Regions from separate parts of the Streptomyces sp. NPDC054872 genome, predicted to be linked through region 4. Evidence: riboswitches for the same ligand, from Rfam matches in the RefSeq annotation. Region 4 holds a riboswitch; each other region holds the start of a gene.

Region 1 (4,190 bases), on a different contig from region 4:
TCGGAGGGGAGGACATCGCCGCCGGCGACCCCGTCCTCGTGGTCCTCGCAGCCGCCGATCGCGACCCCGCACGATTCGACCGACCGGACACGCTCGACCTCTCCCGCCGCGACAACCAACACCTCGGCTACGGCCATGGCATTCATTACTGTCTCGGCGCACCACTGGCCAGGCTCGAAGGGCAGGCCGCCCTCGCGACCCTCCTGCGGCGCCTCCCTGACCTGCGTCTCGCGGCGGAACCTGGTGATTTGAGGTGGCGTGGCGGCCTCATCATGCGTGGACTCCGCACGCTTCCCGTGGAGTTCACACCCGCACAGCAGAGCAAATAATCGGCGAATGAGAAGCCCCCGAAACGACGTTTAGCTGACGGACCGTCAAGACTGTGACTTTCACGTGATCTCCGCTGCATCGACTTGTGACAAGCGTTCGACTGCCGCTACGTTCACCGACGACTCGGCATCCCGTGCCGCAGTCGTCGCTCCAGTCACGCGAAAGGCAACCGCATGCTCTCCGGCAATGGTCGTCACCGACGCCCCCGCCAGGCCCCGGCCCTGATCGTCGCGGCAGGAGTGGCGGGGTCGGCCATCGCCATCCCGCTGCTCGGCGCCACCAGCGCGAGCGCGGCGGACACCGCCACGTGGGACAAGCTCGCGGAGTGCGAGAGCGGCGGAGCCTGGAGCGCGGACGCGGGCAACGGCTACTACGGCGGACTCCAGCTCTCGCAGCAGACCTGGGAGGAGCACGGCGGCCTCGACTTCGCACCGAGCGCCGATCAGGCGAGCCGTTCGCAGCAGATCTCCGTGGCCGAGAAGGTCCTCGACGACCAGGGGACCAAGGCCTGGCCGAGTTGCGCGCCGGTCGCGGGGCTCACCCAGGACGGCGCCGCCGCCGACGTCGACCCGGGCGCTCCGATCGCGATTCCTTCTGGCGAGCCGTCGGAGTCGAGTGACTCCAAGGACTCGGAGGGCTCGACGGACTCGAAGGGTCCGAAGGACTCGAAGGGCTCCGGTGAGTCCGACGAGCCGTCCGAGTCGGTCGAGCCCTCGGACGATGCCGAGCCGTCCCAGAAGCCCGACGCCGACGACGCGTCACGAGACAAGAATCACGACGACTCGGGCAAGTCGGATGACTCGGGTGACTCGACCAAGTCCGGCGACCCGGACAAGTCCGGGCGCGACGAGGACACTTCGCCCGCCGCCGAGCCTTCCACCGGCGAGGGCGAAGGCCGCCACCGCGGCGGCAGCGCCGACGACGAGGCATCCGAAGGCTCCGCGCGCGAGGGTTCGGGCCGGCACGCCTCCCGCGGCGACGAGCGCGAGCACGACGTCTCCGACGGGACGTACACGGTCCGCTCCGGGGACAGCCTCTCGGTCATCGCCGACGACCTCGACGTGAAGGGCGGGTGGACCGAGCTGTACGCCGGGAACGAGAAGTCCGTCGGCTCCGACCCCGATCTCATCCTTCCCGGTCAGAGCCTCGATTTGGGCGAAAAGTAAGGGTAGTTGACGAGTCGCTTTGCGCTCGTTGTCCCAATTGGCGTAAGTGAGACATGGGTCTCAGAAGCCCTGATCGTCTTTGGAAATCGGCCGTTGGCATGACTACGGTCGTGACCGCTCGCCACAGCGGGCCCCGCCGGTCGGTACGCCGAGTCCTGCCAACGGCCGTTCGGGAACAGTCGTCGCGCAAGCGCCGTAGGCAGGAGCGGGGGAACCAAGGTTTCCGCCGGGCCCGGCCGTTGAACGGCCTCGCGAGAGCGAGGCGGGGAGACGGCCAGGAACGGCTAGGGGTTAAGTCGCGCTCAGGAAGCGCGGCCGGGCAACTTCATCGGCCCGAACCCGACAGCTCACCTCGCAGGCGTCGGTGAGGGGATCACTCATGCTGTTTTCCAGCAAGGGCAAGCACCGCCGCCCGTCCAAGGCCACCCGCGTCGCCACGCTCGCCGGCGTCACCGGTGTCGCGGTCGCAGCCCCGCTGATGGCGGCCGGCCAGGCCTCCGCCGCCACGAACTCCGAGTGGGACGCCGTCGCGCAGTGCGAGTCCGGCGGCAACTGGTCGATCAACACCGGCAACGGCTACACGGGCGGCCTGCAGTTCTCGTCGTCCACCTGGGCCGCGTACGGCGGCACGAAGTACGCGCCCACCGCCGACAAGGCCTCCAAGGCCCAGCAGATCGAGATAGGCGAGAAGGTCCTCGCGGGTCAGGGCAAGGGTGCCTGGCCGAGCTGCGGCGTCGGCCTCTCGGGCGCCTCCAACGAGGGTGGCGGTGCGCAGGAGAGCGCCCCGCAGCAGACCCAGGAGCAGCCCAAGAGCCAGCCCAGCGCCCAGACCGAGCAGCCGCAGCAGGCCGCTCCGAAGGCCGAGGCCGCCCCGAAGGCCGAGTCCAAGAAGACCGTCGAGACCCCGACCGGCAAGACGGTCAAGAAGGGCGACGGCGAGTACAAGGTCAAGAAGGGCGACACCCTCTCCAAGATCGCCGATGCCAAGGACGTCAAGGGCGGCTGGCACAAGGTCTACAAGCTCAACGGCGACATCATCGACAACGCCGACATGATCTACCCCGGCCAGCAGCTCCACCTGAGCTAGGACGCCGGGGGAGGCGGGCGGCGCTTCGGCGGAGGCGCCGCCCGCCCCACCCCCCGTCCCCACGGGTCCACCCCGTCCCGGTGCGCGTATCCCCCGTACGCACCGGGGCGGGGTATGTTTGTTCCGTTCGTAAACATTTCGCTCTCGGTTTGTCCACAGGACGGTCGGTCGGCTGGCTGTTGTCCGGGAGCCGGTTAGGCTCGTGTCCGCGAGGCCAACGCCTCGCGTACCCGCGTCACATCCCAGAAGGAGATGCTCGTGCCGTCCATCGACGTCGTCGTAGCCCGGGAAATCCTGGACTCCCGAGGCAACCCCACGGTCGAGGTCGAGGTCGGCCTCGACGACGGCAGCACGGGTCGTGCCGCCGTTCCGTCCGGTGCGTCCACCGGTGCTTTCGAGGCCATCGAACTCCGTGACGGTGATCCCAACCGTTACATGGGCAAGGGCGTGGAGAAGGCCGTCCTCGCCGTCATCGAGCAGATCGGCCCGGAGCTCGTCGGGTACGACGCCACCGAGCAGCGCCTGATCGACCAGGCGATGTTCGACCTCGACGCCACCGACAACAAGGGCTCGCTCGGCGCCAACGCCATCCTCGGCGTCTCGCTCGCCGTCGCGCACGCCGCGTCGGAGGCCTCCGACCTCCCGCTCTTCCGCTACCTCGGCGGCCCGAACGCGCACCTGCTGCCCGTTCCGATGATGAACATCCTGAACGGCGGGTCGCACGCCGACTCGAACGTCGACATCCAGGAGTTCATGATCGCGCCGATCGGCGCCGAGTCGTTCTCCGAGGCCCTGCGCTGGGGCACCGAGGTCTACCACACGCTGAAGAAGGTCCTGAAGGACAAGGGCCTCTCCACGGGCCTGGGCGACGAGGGCGGCTTCGCCCCGAACCTGGACTCCAACCGCGCCGCGCTCGACCTCATCCTCGAGGCCATCAAGCAGGCCGGTTACGTCCCCGGCGAGCAGATCGCGCTCGCGCTCGACGTCGCCGCGTCCGAGTTCTACAAGGACGGCTCGTACGACTTCGAGGGCAAGTCCCGCTCGGCCGCCGAGATGACCGAGTACTACGAGGAGCTCGTCGCCTCGTACCCGCTCGTCTCCATCGAGGACCCGCTGTTCGAGGACGACTGGGCCGGCTGGAACGTCATCACCGAGAAGCTGGGCGACAAGGTCCAGCTCGTCGGCGACGACCTCTTCGTCACCAACCCGGAGCGCCTCGCCCGCGGCATCGAGGAGAAGTCGGCCAACGCCCTCCTGGTGAAGGTCAACCAGATCGGCTCGCTGACCGAGACCCTCGACGCCGTCGAGATGGCCCAGCGCAGCGGCTTCAAGTGCATGATGTCGCACCGCTCCGGTGAGACCGAGGACGTCACCATCGCCGACCTCGCCGTCGCCACCAACTGCGGCCAGATCAAGACCGGCGCCCCGGCCCGCTCCGAGCGCGTCGCCAAGTACAACCAGCTGCTCCGTATCGAGGAGATCCTGGACGACGCCGCGGTGTACGCGGGCCGTTCGGCGTTCCCCCGCTTCAAGGGCTGAGCACCTCCGGTCCTCGGCTCCGCTGAGTAGATACGTACGTCCCCGTACTCGGTCCCGTACCGTGTGCG
Region 2 (4,190 bases), on a different contig from region 4:
CGAGCTCGCCCACCGCGAGCAGCGCGGGCAGTTGCTCGACCGTACGGGCCGACGCGATCGGTGCCGCCACCGTCGGCTGGGCCGCGAGCCACGCCAGGGCGACCGTCGCGAGCTCCGCGCCGCGGGCCTCGGCGACCTCGTCGAGCGCGGCGAGCACACGCCGGCCACGCTCGGTCTCCAGGTGCTTGCCGGCGCCCTGGGCCCGCGCGCTGTCGACCGTCGCGCCCGGGCGGTACTTGCCGGTCAGGAAGCCGGAGGCGAGCGCGTAGTACGGGACGGCGGCCAGGCCCGAGCGGGAGGCGACCTGCTCCAGCTGGCCCTCGTACGTGTCGCGCGAGACGAGGTTGTAGTGCGGCTGCAGCACCGAGTAGCGCGCGAGGCCCTCGCGGTCGGAGAAGTCCAGGAACTCCTGGAGCCGCTCGGGGGTCACGTTGGACGCCGCGATGGCGCGCACCTTGCCGGACGTCACCAGGTCGTCGAGGGCACCGATGACCTCTTCGACCGGGACGGTCGGGTCGTCGTAGTGCGTGTAGTACAGGTCGATGTAATCGGTGCGCAGGCGGCGCAGCGACTCCTCGGCACCGGCCTTGATGGTGTTCGCGGACAGGCCCTTGTGGTCGGGGTGGGCGCCGACCTTGGTGGCGAGCACGACGTCGGAGCGGTTGCCGCGCGCGGCGAACCAGTTGCCGATGACGGTCTCGGACTCGCCGCCCTTGTTGCCGTCCACCCAGGCCGAGTAGACGTCGGCGGTGTCGATGAAGTTGCCGCCCGCGGCGGTGTAGGCGTCGAGCACGTCGAAGGACTGCGCCTCGTCGGCCGTCCAGCCGAAGACGTTGCCGCCCAGGGCGAGCGGGAAGACCTCGAGGTCGGAGGAGCCAAGCTTGCGGAGAGAAGTCATGAGGGGATCAACGCCCTTGTGGACCGCGGCATTCCGCACAACGGGATGCCGGTTTCATTCACCGGGACGGCGGCACACGGGAACGGCCGCGCGGTGGGCGGGCATGCCGAACCGGCAGCCCTGACGTCGGGGGGTTGTCGCCAGGACCGCCGGGGATCTCGGGTCGCCTCAGATCGACTGGCCCTTGCCGCGCAGCCACGCCGCCGGGTCGACCCCGGTGGAGTCGCCGCCCGGGTGGACCTCCATGTGGAGGTGCGCGCCGGTGACGTTGCCGGTGGCGCCGACGCGGCCGATGGTCTCGCCGGTGGTGACCTTCTGGCCGGCGCTGACGTTCATCGAGGACTGGTGGCAGAACCAGACCTCGGTGCCGTCGTCGAGTTCGAGGACCGTGCGGTAGCCGTACGCACCCGCCCAGCCGGCTTCCTTGATGGTGCCGGAGTGGACGGCCTTGATGGGCGTGCCCGTCGGGGCCGCGAAGTCCAGGCCGGTGTGGTAGCCGGAGGACCACATGGAGCCGGGCTGACCGAAGGTGCCGGTGAGCGTGTACGAGGCGACGGGGAGGGTGTAGCTCTTCGCGAGCTTGGCCAGGCGCTCCGCCTCGGCCTTCTTCTTGGCCTCGGCCTCGGCTTTCTTCTTCGCGGCGGCCTTCTCGGCGGCGATCTTCTTCTCGGCCGCGGACTGCTTGGCGGCGGCCTGTTCGGCTGCCTGCTTGACGGCGGCTTCCTCGGCGGCCTTCTGGACCGCGTCGTCCGCCTGGTCCTGCTGGTTCTCGGCCTGCTCCATGATGCGGGCCCGCAGTGCCTCGCCCGCGTCCGTGGTGCCCTGCTCGGCGTCGGCGGTGCTGAGGCCCGCGGCGCTGAGGGGCGCGGCGGCGGTCGTCACGCCACTGTCCGCGGAAGCTTCGCCTGACGAGCCGTCGGATATCAAGGACCCCACGCCCGGAAGCGACTTGGCCTCCGGCAGCGAGTCCGTGACGGCCGAGAGGTCCGGCATCGCGATGGAGACCGGGGGCTTGCCGTCCTGCGCGGTGGCGATGCCACCCGCGCCGACGGCGGCGATGACGCCTACGCCGAGGACCGTGGAGCTGCGGGCGAGCCCGCCACCACCCCGCTTGTGGACGCGGTGCCTGCCGCGGACGGGACGGATGGACTCCTCGGTGGGGTTCCATTCCTCCCAGGAATTGTCGTCGTACCCACCGAAATCGTCGTCATTCGGTACGTAAACGCCTTGGGGGGCAGGGCGGTTGGACGCCACGGGGGCGCACTCCTTTCCTTCCTTCTCGCCTACCGGGTTAGCTGACGGGTTCGGAGCAGGAAGGTCTCCTACGAACATCTGGCACGGATGCACAGACGCCCGATTCACCCCAATTAGTGGTTCCCCGGCTCCCTTTCGGGATTAGGCGCGTGCGCGCGGAGCCGACTCGAGTGACGGCTGGGACGACCGCGCTGCGTTATCGAACGTTAATAGACAGCAGGGCGGTATTCCAAGCTGTTCCGGCTGATCGTTAACGCTCACGGCCCGTACTTATCGGGACACCGAGGGCCGGAACGGGGCGAGTTGCCCCCACTTCTTCACACACCGGAGCTTCACATCTCCTTGACAGTACGTCAGTTGTTATGCGGAGTGGTGTCCTTCCGTCACGGCCGGTGACATGGGCCGCCGCACCGCCAGCAACGCCATGTCGTCCGTGCCCCCGCCGCCGGTGTGGCGCCGCACTTCCTCGACGAGCGTCGTCAGGAGCGCGTCGGGTCCGCCGGGCCCCGGGAAGATCCGGCCGCCGAGCCGCGCCGCCGGGTCGTAGAAGTCGCCCCGGACGTCACGCGCCTCGGAGAGCCCGTCGGTGAAGAGCAGCAGCATCGCCCCCGGCGGGAACTCCGTCTCGTCCGCGCGGTCCGGCCAGGCGCCGAGCTCGCCCATCCCGAGCGGCAACGCGGGCTCGGTGGCCGACAGGACGCACAGCCGCCCGTCGCCGCGCAGGAGCAGCGGGCCCGGGTGTCCGCGGTTGATGAGACGCACCGGACCGTCGCCGTGCGGGATCTCCGCGAGGACGGCGGTGGTGAACCCCTCGAAGGCGTCGAGCCCGTCGCGCCGCGTGCCTTCACGCGCGAGGGCACGCTCCAGGCGCTGCGCCACCGCCTCCAGGGTGGTCTCCTGCTCGGCGGCCTCCCGGAACGCCCCGATCACCACGGCCACGGCCGCCACCGCGCCCATGCCCTTGCCCCGTACGTCGCCGACGACGACGCGTACGCCGTGCGGGGTGTCCTGCACGGCGTACAGATCGCCGCCGATGAACGCGTCGGCCTCCGCGGCCTCGTACCGCGCCGCGACATCGAGACCGCCGATGCGGGGGTCCGGCTGCGGCAGCACGGCGCGCTGGGCGGCCTCGGAGATGGAGCGGGCGGATGCGAGCTGTTTGTCGCCGCGGCGTACGACGCGGTTGATGACGACGGCGAGGACGGCGACGGTCACCACCGTGATCAGTTCGGTGGTGGCCTCGACGTCGGTGGCCGTACTGGTCTTGAAGTGCAGGGCGAGCACGGCGGTGCAGGAGGCGACGCCGATGAGGATGGTGCTGAGCAGCGAGTAAAAAGGCGCGGCGATGAGCGGGGCCGCGGTGAACAGGGGCACGGCGGTGAACCTGGGCGGGGTCGACACGTCGTACACGATGCCGAGGACGATGAGCAGCAGGGGGAGAGCCCGCACGAGCGCCCGCTCGTGCCGGACATCGGGACGCTTGCCGCCCCCGCCGTCTCCTCCTCGCTGCCCCACTCACTCAGGGTTCCCGGAGGGGCCGCGTGGGGCGACCGGTGTGGGCCGACCGGGTTACCGGCCGTATTGCTCAGGAACACCGACTTCACCTCGGCGGCGGAAACACCGAAGGCCCGGATCCATTTCTGGATCCGGGCCTTCGGTCTTTAGTAGCGGGGACAGGATTTGAACCTGCGACCTCTGGGTTATGAGCCCAGCGAGCTACCGAGCTGCTCCACCCCGCGCCGTTGAATGCAACTCTACGCCATCAGGGGGAGTGAAAGCGAACCGGCGGCGAACCGCCTACGAACGGGGCCTTCCGCTCACGCGTTCTCGGCGTGCGTCAGCGTCTCCCAGGCCACGAACAGGTCGTCCGTTCCCTCGGGCCGCTGCTCGCGCGTCAGCCTCTCCGTCTCCGGCAGGTCGAGCCGCAGCCGTTCCCGCAGGTGGTTGAGGCCGACCTCGGTGTCGGGCCCCATGTCGCGCCGCACCTTGCCGCCGCACAGCCAGTCCGGCGCCACGGCGCCCAGCTGGTATCCGGAGT
Region 3 (4,190 bases), on a different contig from region 4:
CCTGCGTTCTGGTGGGAGGTGGACCAGCCGTGGCAGGTCCTGGAGAGGGGAGGCGGCGCCTTCGCCGACACCGGGACCGCGCAGCGCTTCCTGGAGCGCATGCACGAGGAACTCTCGGACCCGGGGCATCCGCCGGAGGAGGTCAGCTGGCAGGCGCAGTTCGACGGGCGCACCTTCGACGTGAGCTGGCCTCTGGACGAGACCCGCGCCCACCGTCGTACGCGTGGTCTCGCGGTGGAGGTCGACGCGCACGCCCCGCACCGGTACACCACCTTCGCGGACCTCGTCGATCTCGCCCCGGCCGCCGCGTTCATCCGGGACCGCGCAGGACGCTATCTGTGGGCCAACCACGCCTACGCACACCTCTACGGCACCACGCCCAAGGAACTCACCGGCAGATACATCGAAGACTTCGACGCCCCTGCCGAGGCCGTCCAGTTCCGCGCCCTGGACCAGGAGATCCTCACCCGGGGCACTCCGGTGCGGCACACCCTCGGCTATCGCCGACCGGACGGCAGCGTCGGCCAGGCAGCCGGGCACCGCTTCCCCGTGCGGGAGAACACGGAGGCTTGCGTCGCCGGAATCTATGTGGACATCACGGACCACCTGCGCGCCCTGGTCCAACGCCAGGAGGCGGAGGAGAACCTGCAGGCGCTGCGGGACCACAGCGGTCTGCCCTGCGCGCTCCTTTCGGCCAACGGGCGGGTGATCGAGGCGAGTTCGGCGGCCGCCGATCTCTTCCACGTCGGCCTGCCCGATCTGGTCGGCCGTCGCGCGCACACGCTGCTCGCTCCCGCCCCTGCCTCCGACCTCGATCAGCTGCACCGCAGATGGAACGGTCTGATAGCCCGCCGCACCAGACGGGTGGAGACATCCGCCGTGCTCGTCGACGCCCGGGGGCGGCAACGCCGCGCGCAGCTGCACCTGACGACGGTCGGCCATTCCGCTGCGCACGCCCGTCACGTCTGGGCCGTCGTCACGCATCAGAGCCTCGCTCACGAGGCCCACCCCTCGCTCACGGCCGCACAGATCCGCATCCTCTCCCTCCTGGCGGAGGGCAGCAGCAACAGTGACATCGCCGCCTCGCTGCGGCTGTCCCGGCAGACGGTGGACTACCACCTGAGCCGCCTGCGGCAACTCCTGGGCGCCACGACCCGCCCCGCCCTGGTCGCCCGGGCGTACGTCCTCGGCATCCTCGCCCCGCGCGCCTGGCCCCCGCGTTCGGCCACGGCAGCCCATCCGCTCAGCTCTGCCTGACGGGCAGAATCCAGGACCCGGGAGTCAACACCGCTAAATTGCCCGGCTCCTGACGCGAACTAGCCTTTTCCGCTTGCCAACTGGGCGCCGCAGACATGGCGGTTGGGGAATTGCCACCCACCGCCCGACTCCGATCCGCTCCCCGGCGACGAACTGAGGCCTTTATCGAGCGCCGCCATAAGACGCCCACCGCTGGGCACACACCAAAAGGCAGTGCCCGTTTTGACACGAAAAATGGGCATCGCAGTATGTCCGGTTTTGCGAATAAGGACACTTCTACACCCACTTGGCATCGCGACGCAGTGGAATGAGTCACACCCGCGGAACGAGCTCCAAAGGGCCGCTCGGCGCATTTTCGTTTCACCCAAACAAAGTTGAGGCTAATTGATCAATGAGCCCACGAGCCGCGAACTCCGGGAATGGGCCTCGCGCATTCCCGGAGAAAATTCCGCCCTTGTTCCGTCCGGGCATTCTCGCCTAACCTCACCGTCAATCCGGATGGAACGCCGAATCCTGCCGCTGTCCGGAAACCCTTCCCGTACTCACTCACTTACGCACGGCAGGAGCGGGGGACCCAGGTAAGCCGCCGATCCGGATTCCGGAACGGCTCGGGGTGAAGTCGCATTCACAGTGCGACCGGACATCTCCCGTCCGAACCCGACAGCTCACCTCGTAGGCGACGGAGAGGAATTCGTCATGCCTGCAAAGGGTAAGCACCGCCGTCCCAAGTCCAGCTCGCTCAGCCGGGGCATCGCCGCGGCAGGCACGGGCGGCGCCGTGCTCGTCCTCCCGGTGATCGGCGCGACCGCCGCCGCCGCGGCGCAGCCCGCGGCGGCCGCCAAGCCCGCCGCCGCCCCCAAGACGTACGTCGTCGCCGCGGGAGACTCTCTCGCCAAGATCGCCCGCGAGCACTCCGTCAGCGGCGGCTGGAAGAAGCTGTACGAGGACAACCGCAGCATTCTGGGCGCCGACCCGAAGCTGATTCACCCCGGCCTCAAGATCACCGTCGGCCAGAAGGCTCCGGCGGACGACGCGGCCGCCTCCAAGGCGTCCGACGAGCGGGCGGACCGCTCCGAGCGCTCGAATGCCGCCAAGCCCGCCGTCGCCCCGGCGAAGAAGACGTACGCCAACAACCTCGACGGCTGGATCAGGGAGTCGCTCGACGTCATGGCCCAGCACGGCATCCCCGGCACGTACGAGGGCATCCACCGCAACGTCATGCGCGAGTCCTCCGGCAACCCGCTGGCCATCAACAACTGGGACGTCAACGCCGCCGCGGGAACCCCGTCCAAGGGGCTCCTGCAGGTCATCGGCCCCACCTTCGACGCCTACCACGTGACCGGCACCTCGCTGGACAGCTACGACCCGGTCGCCAACATCACCGCCGCCTGCAACTACGCGGCCGACCGGTACGGCTCGATCGACAACGTGAACGGTCCCTACTAGGGAAACCCGGTCTGGATCGCCCTGAGCCCCGGCACGCGCTGCGTCCGGGGCTCAGGGCTGCCCGCACCCCCCGGGCACGGGCCCGGAGAATCGCTCCCTGGACGCACCGCGAATTGGCATGCACCCGTCTATTCACGGACGGGTGCATGCCCATAAGGTGAGCGACCTTCGCGTTCTGGGGGGTCTCATGAACGGTCTCCGTGCGGTCGTCATCTGCCTTGTCATCGCGTGCACCGCGGTCGTCACACCCGTCACGCTCGTATCTCCTGCCGCGGCTGTGCCGTCCGCCGAAGCCGACGCGCCGCGCGTGACGCCGAGCTGGTCGGCGCTGCCGGTGCCCGCGGCCGCACCCCCCGTGACCGTGTCCGATCTTGCCGCCCGCGGCCCGGGCGAGGCCTGGGCGACCGGGTACGAGCACACCACCGACTGGGTGCGGCCGATGCTGTACCGGTGGGACGGCTCGGCATGGAGCCGGGACAGCAGCTTCCCCGGCGCCGAGAAGTCGGGCTGGCTCGGCAAGGTGCAGTTCGTCGGCAAGGAAACATGGATCTTGCACAACCGCGAGGGAACGGGCGAGATCCTGCGCCGGTCCGCGGGAGGGGCGGAAGGGTGGAGCACCATCCCCCTGCCGCAGACCTTGTGGACCTACCAGGACTTCGCCGCCGTGCCCGGTGCCGCGTGGGTGGTCGGTGAGGACGACACCGGGCTGAAGGTCCTGCACTACGACGGCTCCGGCTGGACCACACAGTCCACCCCCGAGGGCGTGCTGTACGTGATGGGGATCACCGCGCGCACGGCCACCGACGCCTGGGCCTGGGCGGACACCACCAGCGGGACCACCGTCCTGCGCTGGGACGGCACCGCCTGGCGGGACGCGAAGGTGCCGCTGCCGCCGAACAGCAACGTCCACACGATGCTGCTCGAACCCTCCGGCCGCGTCACTGTCGGCGGCAGCCAGTACACCGACGGCGCGCCGCGCACCTACCTCATGACCTGGAACGGCCACACCTGGCGCACCACCTACCCGCCCCTGGGCGACACCTACACCGAGGCCATGGTGCGCGGTCCGGACGGCGCGTTGTGGCTGCCCGTGCGCAGCGACCGCGCGTTCCAGTCGAAGTACGCGCGGGTCAACGGCTCCCGCACCACCTTCTCCTACGGTCTTGAGCGCACGAACGCCATCGACGTGAAACCGCGAGCGCTGACGAGGGCCGGGTCAGCGCTGCTGTCCTTCGGGACCGTCGAGATCTACGGCTCGAAACCGAACCTGATGAGCGAGCGGCTGGGAGGCTGACCATGGTGCGCCGACTTCTCGTCGCGGTCCTCGCCGTCGCGATGACCGCCATCACCGTCATGAGCTCGGCCGCGGCGGAGCCCACTGCCTGGCGACACGTCCCGGTGCCGGCCCAGATACGCCCGCAGGCCGGGCTGAACGAGGCCGTGGCGTTCGGTCCTGACCGGGCATGGGCTGTCGGCTCCGACGCCGT
Region 4 (4,190 bases):
GCGCGGACGAACTCTGCCGGTACGCCGTCCTGTTCGGCGACCCGCAGCTCGCCCTCACCGCCGTCGGGCGCGTCCTGGACGTCACCGCGGAAGAGGTCAAGGCTGCCGCGGCGGCCCGCCTGCGCCCCGACAACCGCGCGGTGCTCGTGTACGAGCCCATCGACGGCGCTGCCGCCACCGAAGCCACCGACGAGGACGAACAGGAGGCGGCGAAGTGACCGAGGCCGCAACGATGCAGTTCCATCCGCAGCCCCAGGCCGGCGCCGCACGGCCGTGGGCCTTCCCCGCGCCCGAGCGCGCCACCCTGGACAACGGCCTCACGGTGCTGCGCTGCCACCGCCCGGGCCAGCAGGTCGTCGCGGTGGAGGTCCACCTGGAGGCGCCGCTCGAAGCCGAGCCCGCGGGCCTCGACGGCGTCGCCACGATCATGGCGAGGGCTTTCAACGAAGGCACCGACAAGCACTCCGCCGAGGACTTCGCCGCGGAACTCGACCGCTGCGGCGCCACCATGGACGCGCACGCCGACCACCCCGGCGTGCGCGTCTCCCTCGAAGTCCCGGTCTCCCGCCTCCCGAAGGCGCTCGGCCTGCTCTCCGACGCTCTGCGCGCCCCCGCCTTCGCGGACAGCGAGATCGAGCGCCTCGTGCGCAACCGCCTGGACGAGATCCCGCACGAGGCCGCGAACCCGGGGCGCCGCGCCGCCAAGGAGCTCTCCCGGCAGCTCTTCCCGGCCACCTCGCGCATGTCCCGCCCCCGGCAGGGCACCGAGGAGACGGTCACGGCCATCGACTCGGCGGCGGTGCGCACCTTCTACGAGAAGCATGTGCGTCCCGCCACGGCGACCGCCGTCGTCGTGGGCGACCTGACCGGCGTCGACCTCGACGCCGTGCTCGCCGACACCATCGGCGCCTGGACGGGCGGCACCGCCGAGCCGCGTCCGGTGCCCCCGGTGACCGCGGACGACACCGGGCGTGTCGTCATCGTGGACCGCCCCGGAGCCGTCCAGACGCAGCTGCTCATCGGCCGCGTGGGACCGGACCGCCACGACCGCGTCTGGCCCGCGCAGGTGCTCGGCACGTACTGCCTCGGCGGCACCCTCACCTCACGCCTGGACCGCGTCCTGCGCGAGGAGAAGGGATACACCTACGGCGTACGGTCGTTCGCCCAGGTCCTGCGTTCCGCACCGGACGGCACCGGCGCCGCGATGCTCGCCATCAGCGGCTCCGTGGACACCGAGTCCACGGGTCCCGCGCTCGACGACCTGTGGAAGGTCCTGCGCACCCTCGCGGCCGACGGCCTCACGGACGCCGAGCGCGATGTCGCCGTGCAGAACCTGGTGGGCGTGGCCCCGCTCAAGTACGAGATGGCGGCGTCCGTCGCGGCCACCCTCGCGGACCAGGTCGAGCAGCACCTGCCGGACGACTTCCAGGCCCAGCTGTACCGCCAGTTGGCCGCGACCGGCACCGTGGAGGCCACTGCCGCCGTCGTGAGCGCCTTCCCGGTGGACCGCCTGGTGACGGTGCTCGTCGGTGACGCCGCGCAGATCGAGGAGCCCGTCAGGGCCCTCGGCATCGGTGAAGTGAGTGTGGTCACGGGCTGAGTGACAGTCAGGACATATCGGGACCCCAGTGGCTGAGATTCATCACTGGGGTCCTCATATGTCCGAATTGATATGGAGGTTACGTGTCTGGCCTGTGGCGTGCGCTACAAAAGCTCTGATCCGTTTGTCGTTTGAAAGATGGCCCGCTTAGCGTCATCCCGGCTGTTCGTCATGCAGTACGCCGCACCCGCGGCACCGGACAGTCATCGCCGAGTCCCCGTACGGCGCGAGCCAGGGGAGCCGGGGACCCACATGTCCCCTTGGGGTGAATCGGGAACCTTGCCGTCAGGTGAGGGACTCGTAGGAGACCTTCCTGCTCCGAACCCGTCAGCTAACCCGGTAGGCGAGAAGGAAGGAAAGGATCAGCCGCTTCATGGCGTTCACCCGTGCCACCGGGAAGCACCGTCGCCCGAGCCGCCTCACGCGTACGACCGCGAACGTGGCGGGCGTCGCCGCCCTCACCACCACCGGTGTCATCGGAGGCCTGGCCGCTCCGGCGCTCGCCGCCGACGACGCGGCGGCCCTTGAGCACACCGGCCTGACCCAGGCCGTCTCCGTCGGCGACTCGCTCGCCGAGAGCATCGACGCGCAGGCCACTGTCCAGCAGGAGGCCGCCGACGCCGCCGCGGCCGCCAAGAAGGCCGAAGAGGCCGCGAAGAAGAAGGCCGAAGAGGCGAAGCGCAAGGCCGAGGCCGAGGCGAAGGCCAAGGCCAAGAAGGAGCGCGAGGCCAAGGAGCGTGCCGCTCGCGAGGCCGAGCGCAAGCGCCTCAACAGCTACGTCTCCCCGATCTCCGGCTCGTACGTCTCCACGGGCTACCAGACCGGCGGCGCCATGTGGTCCTCCGGCAGCCACACCGGCGTCGACTTCCACGCCGCATCCGGCACCTCGGTCCACGCGGTCGGCTCCGGCACCGTCGTCGAGGCCGGCTGGGGCGGCGCCTACGGCAACAACGTGGTCATCAAGATGAACGACGGCACGTACACCCAGTACGGCCACATGTCGTCCCTGGGCGTCACGGTCGGCCAGACGGTCACTCCGGGCCAGCAGATCGGCCTCTCCGGCTCCACCGGCAACTCCAGCGGCCCGCACCTGCACTTCGAGGCCCGCACCGGCGCGGACTACGGCACGGACATCGACCCCGTCTCGTACCTCCGCTCGCACGGCGTCAACGTCTGACCCCGGCGGTCCAAGGCGGACGCGTGAAGCGCCCCTGATTCACCGAAAGCCCCGGCTCCCCGAGAGCCGGGGCTTTCGCCGTTCCCGTATCTCCTTTGGCCAAAAGTATCCCTGGATTTCAGCCTGCCGTCGGAAATTCGGCCGCCCTGCAATAGAGTCACAGACCAGGCGTCGATCGACCGCGTTTCGCGGGGATTAAGGCGGAGGTCAGTCATGCGCATTCCCGCGCACTCGGTATGCACGGCCATCCGGGACGACATCGTCTCCGGTGTCTACGAGCGGGGTGGCCGGCTCACCGAGGAACTGCTCGCGCGCCGCTACGGGGTCTCCCGCGTCCCAGTGCGCGAAGCCCTGCGCACCCTTGAGGCCGAGGGCTTCGTCGTCACGCGCCGGCACGCGGGCGCGTGCGTGGCGGAGCCCACCGAGCAGGAGGCCGCCGACCTCCTGGAGATCCGCGCGCTCCTGGAACCCCTGGGCGCGGCCCGCGCCGCCCAGCGCCGCACGGAGGCGCACCTGAAGGTCCTGCGCGGTCTCGTCAGGCTCGGCCAGGAGCGGTCGAGGCGCGGCCACAGCGAGGATCTGCGCTCCCTGGGCGGCTGGTTCCACGAGACGCTCGCCCAGGCATCCGGCAGCCCGGGCCTCACGGCACTGCTCACCCAGCTCCGGCACAAGATCGCCTGGATGTACGTGGTCGAGACGACGGCAGCTCCCGCCGAAGCCTGGGCCGAGCACGCCGCGATCGTCGACGCGGTGGCCCGCGGGGACGCGGAGCGGGCCAGGTCGCTCACCGCCGCCCACACGGAGCGGACGACGGCCGCGCACCGGCCGCGCTTCTTCCCGCGCGGTCACCGGACCGCGACGGTGATCGTGTGAGGGATTCGCAACATGCCGTAAACACGGTCGGCCTCCGGCATTAACACAGGCGCCGTATACAAAGAAGTGCTATTCGGTGGCGGAGTAATTGTGCTGCCCGAATTCCGCTTTCGATGTCCTGTGCCGGTATTCGGTAAAAGGGGACAGAAAAGCCGTAGGGCCCGCCCCCATTTCGGGGGAGGGCCCTACGGCGTATGAGTACCAGCCTTGGTCAGACGGTCTCGGGGAGTTCCTCGAGGCCGTCCGCGACCAGCTTCGCCAGACGGTCGAGGGCGGCGTCCGCACCCTCGGCGTCGGAGGCGAGCACGATCTCCTCGCCGCCCTGCGCGCCCAGACCGAGCACCGCGAGCATGGAGGCGGCGTTCACGGGGTTGCCGTCAGCCTTGGCGATCGTCACGGGGACGCCGGCGGCGGTGGCCGCGCGGACGAAGATGGAGGCGGGTCGGGCGTGAAGGCCCTCGGCCCAGCCGACGTTGACGCGGCGCTCAGCCATGTGTTGCTGCCCTTCCAGGTGTCTCACACTTGTCTAGACCAGTGTCT

What was found. Region 4 has a riboswitch for cyclic di-AMP ahead of ACWGIH_RS13640 (M23 family metallopeptidase). Riboswitches for the same ligand answer to the same signal wherever they lie in the genome.
Region 1: linked by a shared signal. The riboswitch ahead of ACWGIH_RS42835 (transglycosylase family protein) and the one ahead of ACWGIH_RS13640 (M23 family metallopeptidase) in region 4 are both predicted to bind cyclic di-AMP.
Region 2: linked by a shared signal. The riboswitch ahead of ACWGIH_RS14185 (M23 family metallopeptidase) and the one ahead of ACWGIH_RS13640 (M23 family metallopeptidase) in region 4 are both predicted to bind cyclic di-AMP.
Region 3: linked by a shared signal. The riboswitch ahead of ACWGIH_RS08695 (transglycosylase SLT domain-containing protein) and the one ahead of ACWGIH_RS13640 (M23 family metallopeptidase) in region 4 are both predicted to bind cyclic di-AMP.

Annotation. Positions count from the first base shown of each region.
Region 1 covers NZ_JBSGYY010000072.1:1,044-5,233, forward strand. The annotation lists gene ACWGIH_RS42825 (cytochrome P450 family protein) at 1-329, shown strand, start outside; gene ACWGIH_RS42830 (transglycosylase family protein) at 504-1,496, shown strand; cyclic di-AMP (ydaO/yuaA leader) riboswitch at 1,678-1,872, shown strand; gene ACWGIH_RS42835 (transglycosylase family protein) at 1,876-2,583, shown strand; gene eno (phosphopyruvate hydratase) at 2,842-4,122, shown strand.
Region 2 covers NZ_JBSGYY010000010.1:20,728-24,917, forward strand. The annotation lists gene ACWGIH_RS14180 (aldo/keto reductase) at 1-898, opposite strand, end outside; gene ACWGIH_RS14185 (M23 family metallopeptidase) at 1,067-2,152, opposite strand; cyclic di-AMP (ydaO/yuaA leader) riboswitch at 2,164-2,310, opposite strand; gene ACWGIH_RS14190 (PP2C family protein-serine/threonine phosphatase) at 2,513-3,667, opposite strand; tRNA gene ACWGIH_RS14195 (tRNA-Met) at 3,818-3,891, opposite strand; gene ACWGIH_RS14200 (alginate lyase family protein) at 3,970-4,190, opposite strand, start outside.
Region 3 covers NZ_JBSGYY010000005.1:275,785-279,974, forward strand. The annotation lists gene ACWGIH_RS08690 (PAS domain S-box protein) at 1-1,257, shown strand, start outside; cyclic di-AMP (ydaO/yuaA leader) riboswitch at 1,795-1,951, shown strand; gene ACWGIH_RS08695 (transglycosylase SLT domain-containing protein) at 1,954-2,703, shown strand; gene ACWGIH_RS08700 (hypothetical protein) at 2,891-3,997, shown strand; gene ACWGIH_RS08705 (hypothetical protein) at 4,000-4,190, shown strand, end outside.
Region 4 covers NZ_JBSGYY010000009.1:130,692-134,881, reverse strand. The annotation lists gene ACWGIH_RS13650 (M16 family metallopeptidase) at 1-218, shown strand, start outside; gene ACWGIH_RS13645 (M16 family metallopeptidase) at 215-1,600, shown strand; cyclic di-AMP (ydaO/yuaA leader) riboswitch at 1,798-1,961, shown strand; gene ACWGIH_RS13640 (M23 family metallopeptidase) at 1,974-2,777, shown strand; partial or broken gene ACWGIH_RS13635 (GntR family transcriptional regulator) at 2,991-3,694, shown strand; gene ACWGIH_RS13630 (HPr family phosphocarrier protein) at 3,862-4,143, opposite strand.